Regions from separate parts of the Gulosibacter massiliensis genome, predicted to be linked through region 2. Evidence: predicted binding sites of a transcription regulator. Region 2 holds the regulator's gene; each other region holds the start of a gene.
The links. Region 2 encodes LexA, which represses DNA repair genes until DNA is damaged. Its sites were predicted from a motif close to TCGAACANNTGTTCGA; they were not measured.
Positions count from the first base shown of each region.

Region 1: the regulator LexA is predicted to act here: its motif matches at 1,390-1,405, upstream of EJL01_RS11690 (HNH endonuclease signature motif containing protein).
Region 3: the regulator LexA is predicted to act here: its motif matches at 2,170-2,185, upstream of EJL01_RS04910 (HNH endonuclease signature motif containing protein).

Region 1 is NZ_UYZX01000002.1:410,187-413,459, reverse strand. It holds gene EJL01_RS11700 (hypothetical protein) at 1-340, opposite strand, end outside; gene EJL01_RS11695 (SatD family protein) at 630-1,238, shown strand; gene EJL01_RS11690 (HNH endonuclease signature motif containing protein) at 1,483-2,889, shown strand; gene EJL01_RS11685 (NAD(P)/FAD-dependent oxidoreductase) at 2,886-3,273, opposite strand, start outside.
Region 2 is NZ_UYZX01000001.1:1,962,750-1,966,022, forward strand. It holds gene hflX (GTPase HflX) at 1-1,194, shown strand, start outside; gene lexA (transcriptional repressor LexA) at 1,201-1,839, opposite strand; gene EJL01_RS09315 (LysM peptidoglycan-binding domain-containing protein) at 2,061-2,405, shown strand; gene EJL01_RS09320 (histidinol-phosphate transaminase) at 2,545-3,273, shown strand, end outside.
Region 3 is NZ_UYZX01000001.1:1,012,842-1,016,114, reverse strand. It holds gene EJL01_RS04920 (FHA domain-containing protein) at 1-262, opposite strand, end outside; tRNA gene EJL01_RS04915 (tRNA-Leu) at 381-467, shown strand; gene EJL01_RS04910 (HNH endonuclease signature motif containing protein) at 620-2,092, opposite strand; gene EJL01_RS04905 (TetR/AcrR family transcriptional regulator) at 2,454-3,035, opposite strand; gene EJL01_RS04900 (DUF1304 domain-containing protein) at 3,134-3,273, shown strand, end outside.

The sequences.
Region 1 (3,273 bases), on a different contig from region 2:
TCGCGAACGTTCCAATAATGAAGAGCTCGCCCACGCGAGAGTCGGCCTGCGCACGCAACTCGGGGTATCGCCCGAGGCCCTTGATCGCGATGATCATCGCGAGGCCGGCCGGGAAGCCGGCGACGAGCGTCGCGTACACGGCGGCGCGCTCGAGGATGCCGATCCAGCGGCCCCCGCGCAGCACGCGGCCGGTCTCGAGCAGCGGCAGGCCTGATTCGGCCGACGGCTGCGGTGCATCGATGCGGCGCAGCAGAAAGCGAACGACCGGGTTGCCGAGCAGCGCGACCACGCCGAGGGCGGCGATGATGAGGGCCTTGAGCAGCAGCTCGAGGGGGTCCATTTCGCCTCCTACGGTGTGGGATGTTCGGGTGTAGTTCGCTCGCGGGCACTGAAGGTTTGGGCTTCATTTCTGAGAAATGAAGGTTTGCTTCGCGGTACGCGAGGCGCGCCTGTTGATTGTCGCAGTTTCAGCCAGGGCGTGTCGTGCCACGCCGAGGCTGGCCGCTAACGCAAGTCAAGCAGCAGCATGCGACATTGCGGCCACTCCACCTCAGCCTCCACCCCTTCCAAAGCAGTCAAAATGAAGGTAAACTCTTCATATGAGCAAAATGAAGGCAAATACTTCATGCGTGGCGCTGCTTGTTGACATCGTCGACTCGCGCGGCTCTGATCGCTCGGCGGCCCACGCGGCGATTCTCGACGCGCTGCCCCAACTCGACTCTGCGGCAGCGCTTGAGCCACTGCATCCCACCGTTGGCGACGAACTGCAGGGCATCTACCCCACGCTCGGTGCAGCGCTCGCTGCGAGCTACCGACTGCGACTCCTGCTCGACGGCGTGGTCGAGTTGCGCTTCGGCCTCGGCGGCGGCGAGGTTCGAGTGATCGACGAAGAGCGCGACATACAGGACGGCAGCGCGTGGTGGCGCGCCCGCGAAGCGATCGAGGCCTCCGAAGCCCTCGAAAACGACCCGCAATATGTCGACGTTCGCACCGGCATTGTCGACGGTCGCGAGGCCGCCAACCCGCTGGCACGGGTGACCGTGGAGCTCGTGGATGCGCAGCTCGCGCGGCTCCGCGCCGGCGCGCGCCACAGCCTCCGCCTCTTGCTCGATGGCGTCGACAATCAGCGCGCCGCGGAAGCCCTCGGCATCAGCGCATCCGCGAACTCGCAGCGGGTGCGCACGAATCAGCTGCGCATCCTCGCCGACACCATCGCCGAGCTCGGCAAGCTCGCGTAGACGGCAAAGCCGCACCGCGCCGAGACGGGCAGCGGCACGCAATATCCAGCGTCGTCGATTCATGTCGTAGGCCCGTGGTGCACTTGCTTCAGCTCCACGGGACTTCGACTCGCACGACGAGAGGATGCACGCCGAAGCACGTGGGCTTAATTAGCATGTTTGTTCTAATGCACTGAAGATTCCTCTTGCCTTTCTGTTCTATTGCTGGGAGAATTGACACATCCCGCGAAGGAGGTGCAGCCCGATGCCATCTACGCCACCAGCCGACGACCACTTCGACTCCGCCACGCCTCCTCCCGAAACCGATGGACTCAACGAGCCGCTACAGCAGATCGGCGACTTCCTCGTCGAGGTGAAGGCGGCACGCGGCAAGGCCGACGCCGCCGAGGCACAGGCGCTCTCGGCCGCGTTCCTCATCACCGAGCAGCGGTCACACGCCGAACGTGCGGAACACCCGCATCGCGGGGCGTATGCCGAGCTCTTTCGCCACAACCTTCGCTCGATCATGGGCTCCTATGGCGCCCTCCTCAACCTCAGCGACGCCGCACTGATCACGCGCGCGCACGCCTCACACCGGCTCACCTCAAAGTTCGCCTCTTGGCTCGAGCCGTTGCGCGCCGGCGAAGTCTCGAAGCAACAAGTTGACTCGATGCTGCGGCATTCGAAAGACCTGCCCGACGAGGTCCTCGACTCCTACGGCGAGCAGGTGCTCAACTATGCCAAGACGCACCTCCCCGGCAAGACCGAGAAATTCGCCGAGCGCCAGGCCGCACGGCTCGCGGCAAGCGAGTTCGAAGAGAACCATGCCCGCGAGGTACAAGAACGCCGCGTCGTCATCCAAGATGTCGAGAACGGCATGTCTTGGCTCTCGGCGTACCTGCCCTCGAGCATGGCGAACGCTGCGTTCGACCTGCTGACCACCGAGGCCAAAATCCTGCGCGATGAGAACAAGCGCGAGATCGCCGAACACAACGAAGCGAACGGCGGGGATGCATCTGGCACAGACGCCGACGACTTCCGGCCCGACGAGCGCACCATCGAGCAAATCCGGGCAGACCTCCTCCTCGACACCCTGCTCACCTCCACCCCGCAGGGCATCCTCGAGAGCAAGTCCGCCGGCAAACGGCGCGTGGAAGCCAACATCAGCATCGTCGTGCCCGTGCTCGCGCTTCGCGACCCAGAAGCGCCGCGCGACATCGCGACGCTCAACGGCACACAGCCGATGAGCGTCGAGGAGGCTCGCGACTGGTTCGGCGATGTGCCCTCGATCGAGCGCATCCTCACCGACCCCATCAACGGCCACGTCATTACGGCCGACACCCGGGTCGCGACCGCATCGCTCACCCGCTACCTACGTGCACGAGATCAAACTTGCCGGCACCCCGGTTGTCGCCGACCCGCGGCGAAATGCGAGCTCGATCACACCATTCCGTGGGAAATCGGCGGCAAAACCGTGCCCGAAAACCTGCAATACCTCTGCAAACGCCACCACATACAGAAACACCGCAAGCCCTGGCGAGTACGACATCTCGGCGGCGGCGTGCTCGAGTGGACCTCACCACTCGGCCATGTGTTCATCGATTACCCAGAACCGATGGGCCCAGTCATGGGCCCAGAGTTCAAGTACGCCGACGACCCGGCGCCGTTCTAGAACCCGGTCGCGTCGCGGTGCGCGGCGATCGCCGTGCGTGCGCCCTTGCCCGCCGAGATGATGAGCACCTCGGGCCCGGGCGCGGTGAGCTCGCCCGTCGCGTAGAGGTTCTGCACACGGGTGCGGCCGAAGTTGTCGGCGACGATGAGGCCCTCGGCATCAAGATCGGGCCGCAGGTCGTCGTCGAGAAACCCGATCTGTGCCTCGAACGCCGGCAGCACGAACGCCGCCTCGACCGGCACCACATCGCCATCGACGGTGCGCACGCCCGTCATGGTCGCGCGCTCCCCCACGACGTCCTCGATGTCGCGGCGGTCAACGGCCACACCGAGCAGCCGCAGCCGCTCGGCATCAACCTCGTGCACCTGCTCCTCGTTCGCAAAC
Region 2 (3,273 bases):
CTCGCCGACATCGTCCGCTCGGTCGGCGCCGACACCGTCGTCGCCGACACCGAGCTCGCGCCCTCGCAGCGCCGCGCGCTTGAGGATCAGGTGAAGATCAAGGTCATTGACCGCACCGCCGTCATTCTCGACATCTTCAGCCAGCACGCGAAGAGCCGCGAGGGTAAGGCGCAGGTCGAGCTCGCGCAGCTCGAATATCTGCTGCCGCGCCTGCGCGGTTGGGGTCAGTCGATGTCGCGGCAGGCCGGTGGCCAGGTCGGTTCAGCCGGCGCCGGTATGGGTTCGCGCGGCCCCGGTGAGACGAAGATCGAGCTCGATCGCCGCCGCATCCACACGCGCATGGCGAAGCTGCGTCGCCAGATCGCAGGCATGAAGACGTCGCGCGACACGAAGCGCGCCGAGCGCGGCCGAAATCTCGTGCCCTCGGTGGCGATCGCGGGCTACACGAACGCCGGTAAGTCGTCGCTGCTCAACCGCATCACCCGCGCGGGCGTCCTCGTTGAGAACCAGCTGTTTGCGACGCTCGACGCGACGGTGCGCCGCACCGAGACACCCGAGGGGCGCCCGTACACGCTTGCCGACACCGTCGGCTTCGTGCGCAACCTGCCGCACCAGCTCGTCGAGGCGTTCCGCTCGACGCTCGAGGAGGTCGCCGACTCGGATGTGCTCGTGCACGTCGTCGACGCGAGCCACCCCGACCCGGCGGGGCAGATTCGCACCGTGCGCGAGGTCATCTCTGAGATCGACTCGCGCGACGTGCCCGAGCTCATTGCGTTCAACAAGGCCGACCTCATCGATGCCGACACGCGGCTCATGCTCCGCGCGCTCGAGCCGAACTCGGTGTTCGTCTCGGCCCACACGGGCGAGGGCGTTGAGGAACTCCAGGAGCGCATCGCCGAGTTGCTGCCGATGCGCGAGATCGAGGTCGAGCTCGTCGTGCCGTATCAGCGCGGCGACCTCGTGTCGATGCTGCACGACCAGGGCGGCGTGCTGCGCGAGTTGCACGATACCGATGGCACACACCTGCGCGCCCGCGTGCATCCCGATCAGATGGGCGTGTTCGAGGAGTTTCGGGTTGCTGGCCGCTCAGCTCCCGAGGGCAAGAAGCCGCCGGTGCGGCACAAGCCGCGCGCCCGCGTTGACGAGTCGGACGAGCGCGTGCTGAGCCTGCCGCGCGTGGACTACGACAACTAGCGCGAGCTAGACCGAACGCAGCACGGCGACGATCTTGCCGAGCACCGTCGCCTCGTCGCCGAGGATTGGCTCGTAGTTCGAGTTGCGCGGCAGCAGCCAGGTGTGGCCGTCGCGCTGACGGAACACCTTGACCGTGGCCTCGCCGTCGAGCATGGCGGCCACGATGTCGCCGTTGTTCGCGGTGGGCTGCTGGCGCACGACGACCCAGTCGCCGTCGCAGATCGCGGCGTCGATCATCGAGTCGCCTGAGACGAGCAACAGGAACAGCTCGCCGTCGCCGACGACCTGGCGGGGGAGTGGGAAGACCTCTTCGACCTGTTGCTCGGCGGTGATCGGCACGCCCGCCGCGATGCGCCCGACGAGGGGCACGAGGGCGGTCGGGCCCGGCGTGATGCTCGGCTCGACCTCGTCAATCGCCACATCGACGAGCAACTCGATGGTGCGCGCCTGATTCGCGTTGCGGCGAATGTAGCCGCGCTTCTCGAGCTGGTTGAGCTGATAGGCCACCGACGACGAGCTGATGAGGCCGACGGTGTCGCCGATCTCGCGGATGCTCGGGGCAAAGCCATTGCTGTTCTGGAACGTTGCGATGAACGAGAGGATGCGCTGTTGCGTGTCCGACAGGGGCTTGATCTGCTTGGCCATCGGCCCTCCTGAGGTGGTGGTCACGAGGCCGTGTCGGAGGCCCGTGGTCAGCTGTGTTCCGTTGAAGTCACCCTACGTGGCATCAGCACCGGACTCAAACACCTTTTCGAGCGTGTCGCCCTTATTCTCGAAAAAGTGTTTGCTTTTCGAACATGTCGAATCTATATTCGAAGCAGATGTTCGCATGCACCTCGCATGCACGTCGAAAGGAAGCGACCAACATGACTGCTCTTACTGCACGCACCAGCGCCACCGCGCAGCCCCGCCTGCGGCTCACGAGCCGTGGTCGTCGACTCCTCGGCACCCTTCTGCTCGCTCCCGTCGCCCTCGGCGTCGGGGTCGGCATCGCCCAGGTTCCCGCCGCGCTCGCATCGAACACGAGCAGCGCTGCCGCAACCACGTTCGAACACCACACGGTGCTCGCGGGCGAAACCCTCTGGAGCATCGCCGACGAAATCGCCGACGGCCATGACGTGCGCGACGTCGTGCACGAGATCATGCGCCTCAACCTGCTCGAGAGCTCCTCGGTGCAGGCAGGCCAAGAGCTCGCGCTGCCGAACTACTAGACCACCAGATTTCCGGGCCGCGGACACGGCCGCGGCCCGGAAGCCACGCACCACCACCACCACCACCGTGCCGGGCGTCGCAACCACCCCTTCCGGAGGCGGCGCCCGCGGTGGTTTTCCGGACGCCTAAGATAATGGGGTGACGAGCTTCGAAGACCTCCCCATTCGCGACGACCTGCGTGGGCTGACGCCGTACGGCGCGCCGCAGGACGCGCTGCCGATCACCATCAACGTCAACGAGAACCCGTTCTCGGTGCCGGAGGCCGTCGCCCTCTCGATTATTCAGCGCATTTCGCTCACGCTGCCGGGGCTCAATCGCTACCCCGACCGCGAGTTCACCGAGCTCCGCGAGCGACTCGCGACGTACCTCGGTCAGGGGCTCACACCCGAGCACATCTGGGCAGCCAATGGTTCGAACGAGGTGCTCCAACAGCTGCTCCAGGCCTTCGCTGGAGCGGGCCGCAAGATCATGAGCTTCGCACCGACCTACTCGATGTACCCGCTGCTCGCGAAGGGCGTCGGCAGCGAATGGGTTGCGGCGCCCCGCGACGAGAACTTCGAGCTCACACCTAAGCTCGTGCGCACGGCCATCGAAGCCGAGCGACCCGACGTCGTGCTGCTCTGCACGCCGAATAACCCCACGGGTACCCCGCTCGATCTCGAGACCATCGAGGCCGCCTACGACGCGACCGACGGCATCGTCATCGTCGACGAGGCGTACGCCGAGTTCCGTCACGACGGCGCGCCGACGGCGCTGAGCCTGCTCGAGGGGCGCCCCCGGCTCGTCATTTCGCGCACCATGTCGAAGGCCTTCGCCTTCGCCGGTGTGCGTCTCGGTTACTTCGCGGCCGACCCGGCCGTCGCCGAC
Region 3 (3,273 bases), 950 kb from region 2:
GCTGCTCAATCTCTTGCACGAGGGTGCCGGTGAGCGAGTCGCCGAGTCCCCCGAGGCGGTCGTAGTCGGCGGGCGAGACGATGACGTGAAAGCGGTTTGGAACGAGGATGCGTTCGCGCGACACGATCGAGGCGCGCGTGTCGCATTCACGCTTGAGCGCGGCGACGATTTCGACAGGCTGCAGGCCAGATTTGAACGTCTTGGCAAACGCGCCATTGAAGGCGCGCTCCAGCCCCCGTTCAAATTTGTCAAGAATTCCCACACTGTCTCCTACGTACGAGGTCTACCGTTGGCATAGTAGTGGCCGAGTATGAGTTGCGTGTGCCGTCTTCGCCCACTCGTGACGATTGCGCCCGGATTATGGTAGGGTCGTTCCTTGCGCGCGAGTGGCGGAATTGGTAGACGCGCACGGTTCAGGTCCGTGTGCTCGTGAGGGCGTGGGGGTTCAAGTCCCCCCTCGCGCACCAGATAAAAGTCGCAAGGCATCGTTGATTCGGTGGCTTGCGACTTTCTGGTTTTCCTCCCGGATGCGCGCCCATGCCCCGTTCTCGCCCCGCGCTCGACGACAGCCTGCGTGCCCGTCAGCGGGGTACAAGTTAGGCGCGATGGCATGGGGCCGCTAGAACGGAGTGGGATCGTTGACCGCGTCATACTCCTGGTCGTCGACGGGTTTGAAGATCGGCCCGACTCGTGCGGGTTCGACCGTCACCCGTTCGCCGCGCGGGGTGCGCCACCGGACCCAGCCGTTCCCGAGTTGTTCGCACTCCCACGGACGTTGATGTTTCAGGGTGTGGTGTTTTGGGCAGAGGTGTCCGAGGTTGTCGACGTCGGTTTTGCCGCCCGCGGCCCACGGTTTCGTGTGATCAAGTTCGCTTTGATGCGCGGGTCTGCGACAGCCCGGGAACAGGCACACTTGGTCCCTCGCCTGCAGGAACCGTCGCATCGAGGGGGTCGCATTGCGCGAGTCGACGGTCAATACGTGCCCGGTGATCGGGTCGGTCAGGATGCGTTGGAAGCACTTCGCCTTGCCCGCCATCTCACGGGCTTCGGTCATGCTGATCGGGGTCATCCCGTTGATCGTTGCGACATCGCGCGGCGCGTCCGGGTTGAGGAGGTTGAGCACCGGGATCACGATGCTCACCGTCGCTGACACCCGCGAGCCACCCTTGGCCTCGTGTTCGCGCATGCTCTGCGGCGTCGTCGTGAGGAAGGTTTCGACGAACAGGTCGGCCATCAACTGGCGAACGGTGCGCGGGTCCTCAACGAACTCGGCATCGGCGGGGGAGAGGTCTTCCCCGCGTGCCTGCGCCTCGCGCACGCGACGTCGGTGTTCGTCGGCCTCGTTCACGTTCTCTTCACGCAAGGCCTTGGCTTGCTTGTTCATGAGGTCGTACACGGCGTGCGCCTGCAGTGTCGGCACGTCGGCGGTGATGCGGGACATCCCGAACTCGCGGTCCTCGATGGTCACATGGCGTGCCTGGTACTCGTGCTCGAACGCCGCCTCGAACTCTTCCGCCCCGAATTCGGCGGCGAGTTTGCGGGCGAATGCGTCGGTCGCGGCGACGGTGGCGCCCTTCGCGAATTCCAGCACTTTCGACGCGTATTCGTCGAGGCGTTCATCGGGCACGATCCCGGCGTGCCGGAGGAGTGCGCGGGCGTGCCGCATGGTCACCGCCGCCTCCCGCAGCGGGTCGAGCCACACCGTGAAGTCGGTGCCAAGCCGGTGCGCGTCATACGCCCGGTTGAGTAGTGCGGTGTCGGACTCGTTCGTGTGGATGCCGAACTCCGCGACGATCGATCGCAGGTTCAGCCGCAGCAGGTCGTCGGGACTCACTACCGAGGAGCGTTCCTGCAGCTGCGTGTAGGTGCGGTGCTCCGCGACGGCGTACGCCTGCGCGAGCCCCATCATCTTCAGGAATGCGCCGGTCTGCTCGAGTTTCGCCCCGTTGAGCACCATCTCTTCGATCGCCCCGAGCGCGTCATTGAGCCCGTCGGTTTCGGGTGGTGGGGTGGTGCCGTCTGGCCGGTGCTTCGGTGCGCGACGAATCGGCTCATCTGAGTCAGAGCCGGGGGGAGGGGTCGTTGCGGGCATCGGGCGTCACCTCCTCGAAGGTGCGTCAATGGGGGAACCTTTGTAGCAAGCATATACGCATGCACGCGTTATGGCAATAGAAATAATGTTCTATTCAAGTCGGGCGGAATGTTCGAGGTTTCGAGCATTGGCGGGAAGGTTTCCGGCCTGTGTTCACTCTTGCATGAGCCTCCGACATGACTTCGGACGTGTGGGTTTCGTGGCGGTTTGGCGACTGGTTTCAGTTCACCACGAGCATCCGACATTGGCATGGCTGTCGGGCAGCGCGCGCTAGCGCCGGGTGGGCCCTGTGCTACTGCAATATGACGACGACCCACTGTCAAGGCTGCGATCCAACCAGTTCGCAGCTGGGCCCCGCGAATTACTCCGCAGCGATCAACGCGCGCGCCGCATCCAGCGCCCGGGCCGCATCTTCGGGGCTGATCGGCACAATCGCCATCGCGGTAATGACGTGGCTGGTGCATGACTCGGCGAGTGCCTCCACTGTTGAAGAAGAAGCATCGGGCCGCGCGGCCCGCACGCCCGCGGTCATCGCCTCACGCAGCTCCGCGGTGTAGGCCCGAATCGTCTGTGCGACCGCCTCGTCGTGGCCGATCGGCGCGCCGGCGGTGTTGACCAGCATGCATCCGTGCGTCGCTGGCAGCGAGCCAACCTGCAGTAGTGCGGCGCGAAGCCCGACAAGATACTGCTCGAGCGCATCTGCCGCGACCACATCGCCCTTCAGTGGCTGCAACCGCGGCCGGATGATCTCGTCGAGATAGCTCTCAACGGCGGCGTCGAACAGCCCGCGCTTCGAGCCAAACGCGTAGTAGATACTCGAGCGATTGAGGCCGGTGGCCTGCTCGAGCTCGGCGAGCGAGGCGTTCTCGAAGCCGTGCTGCCAGAAGACCGCGCGCGCCGCCCGAACAACCTCGGTGGTGTCAAAGGTCTGGGTGCGGCCCATGAATTCCTCCATTGCGTGAACTGACCGGTTCAGTATATTCTAAACCGGTCGGTTCAGAATGGACAGCGTCGCTCGACGCAAGGGGGAGCAGCTTCATCATGGTCATCGCAGGTCTCCTACTCGCCGGCATCGCGGCGCTCGTGCACGTCTTTATCTTCTATCTCGAGTCGATCGCCTGGACGGGACCGCTTGCCCGGAAGACGTTCGGCACCGGCACTGAAGAAGAGGCCGCCGTGCA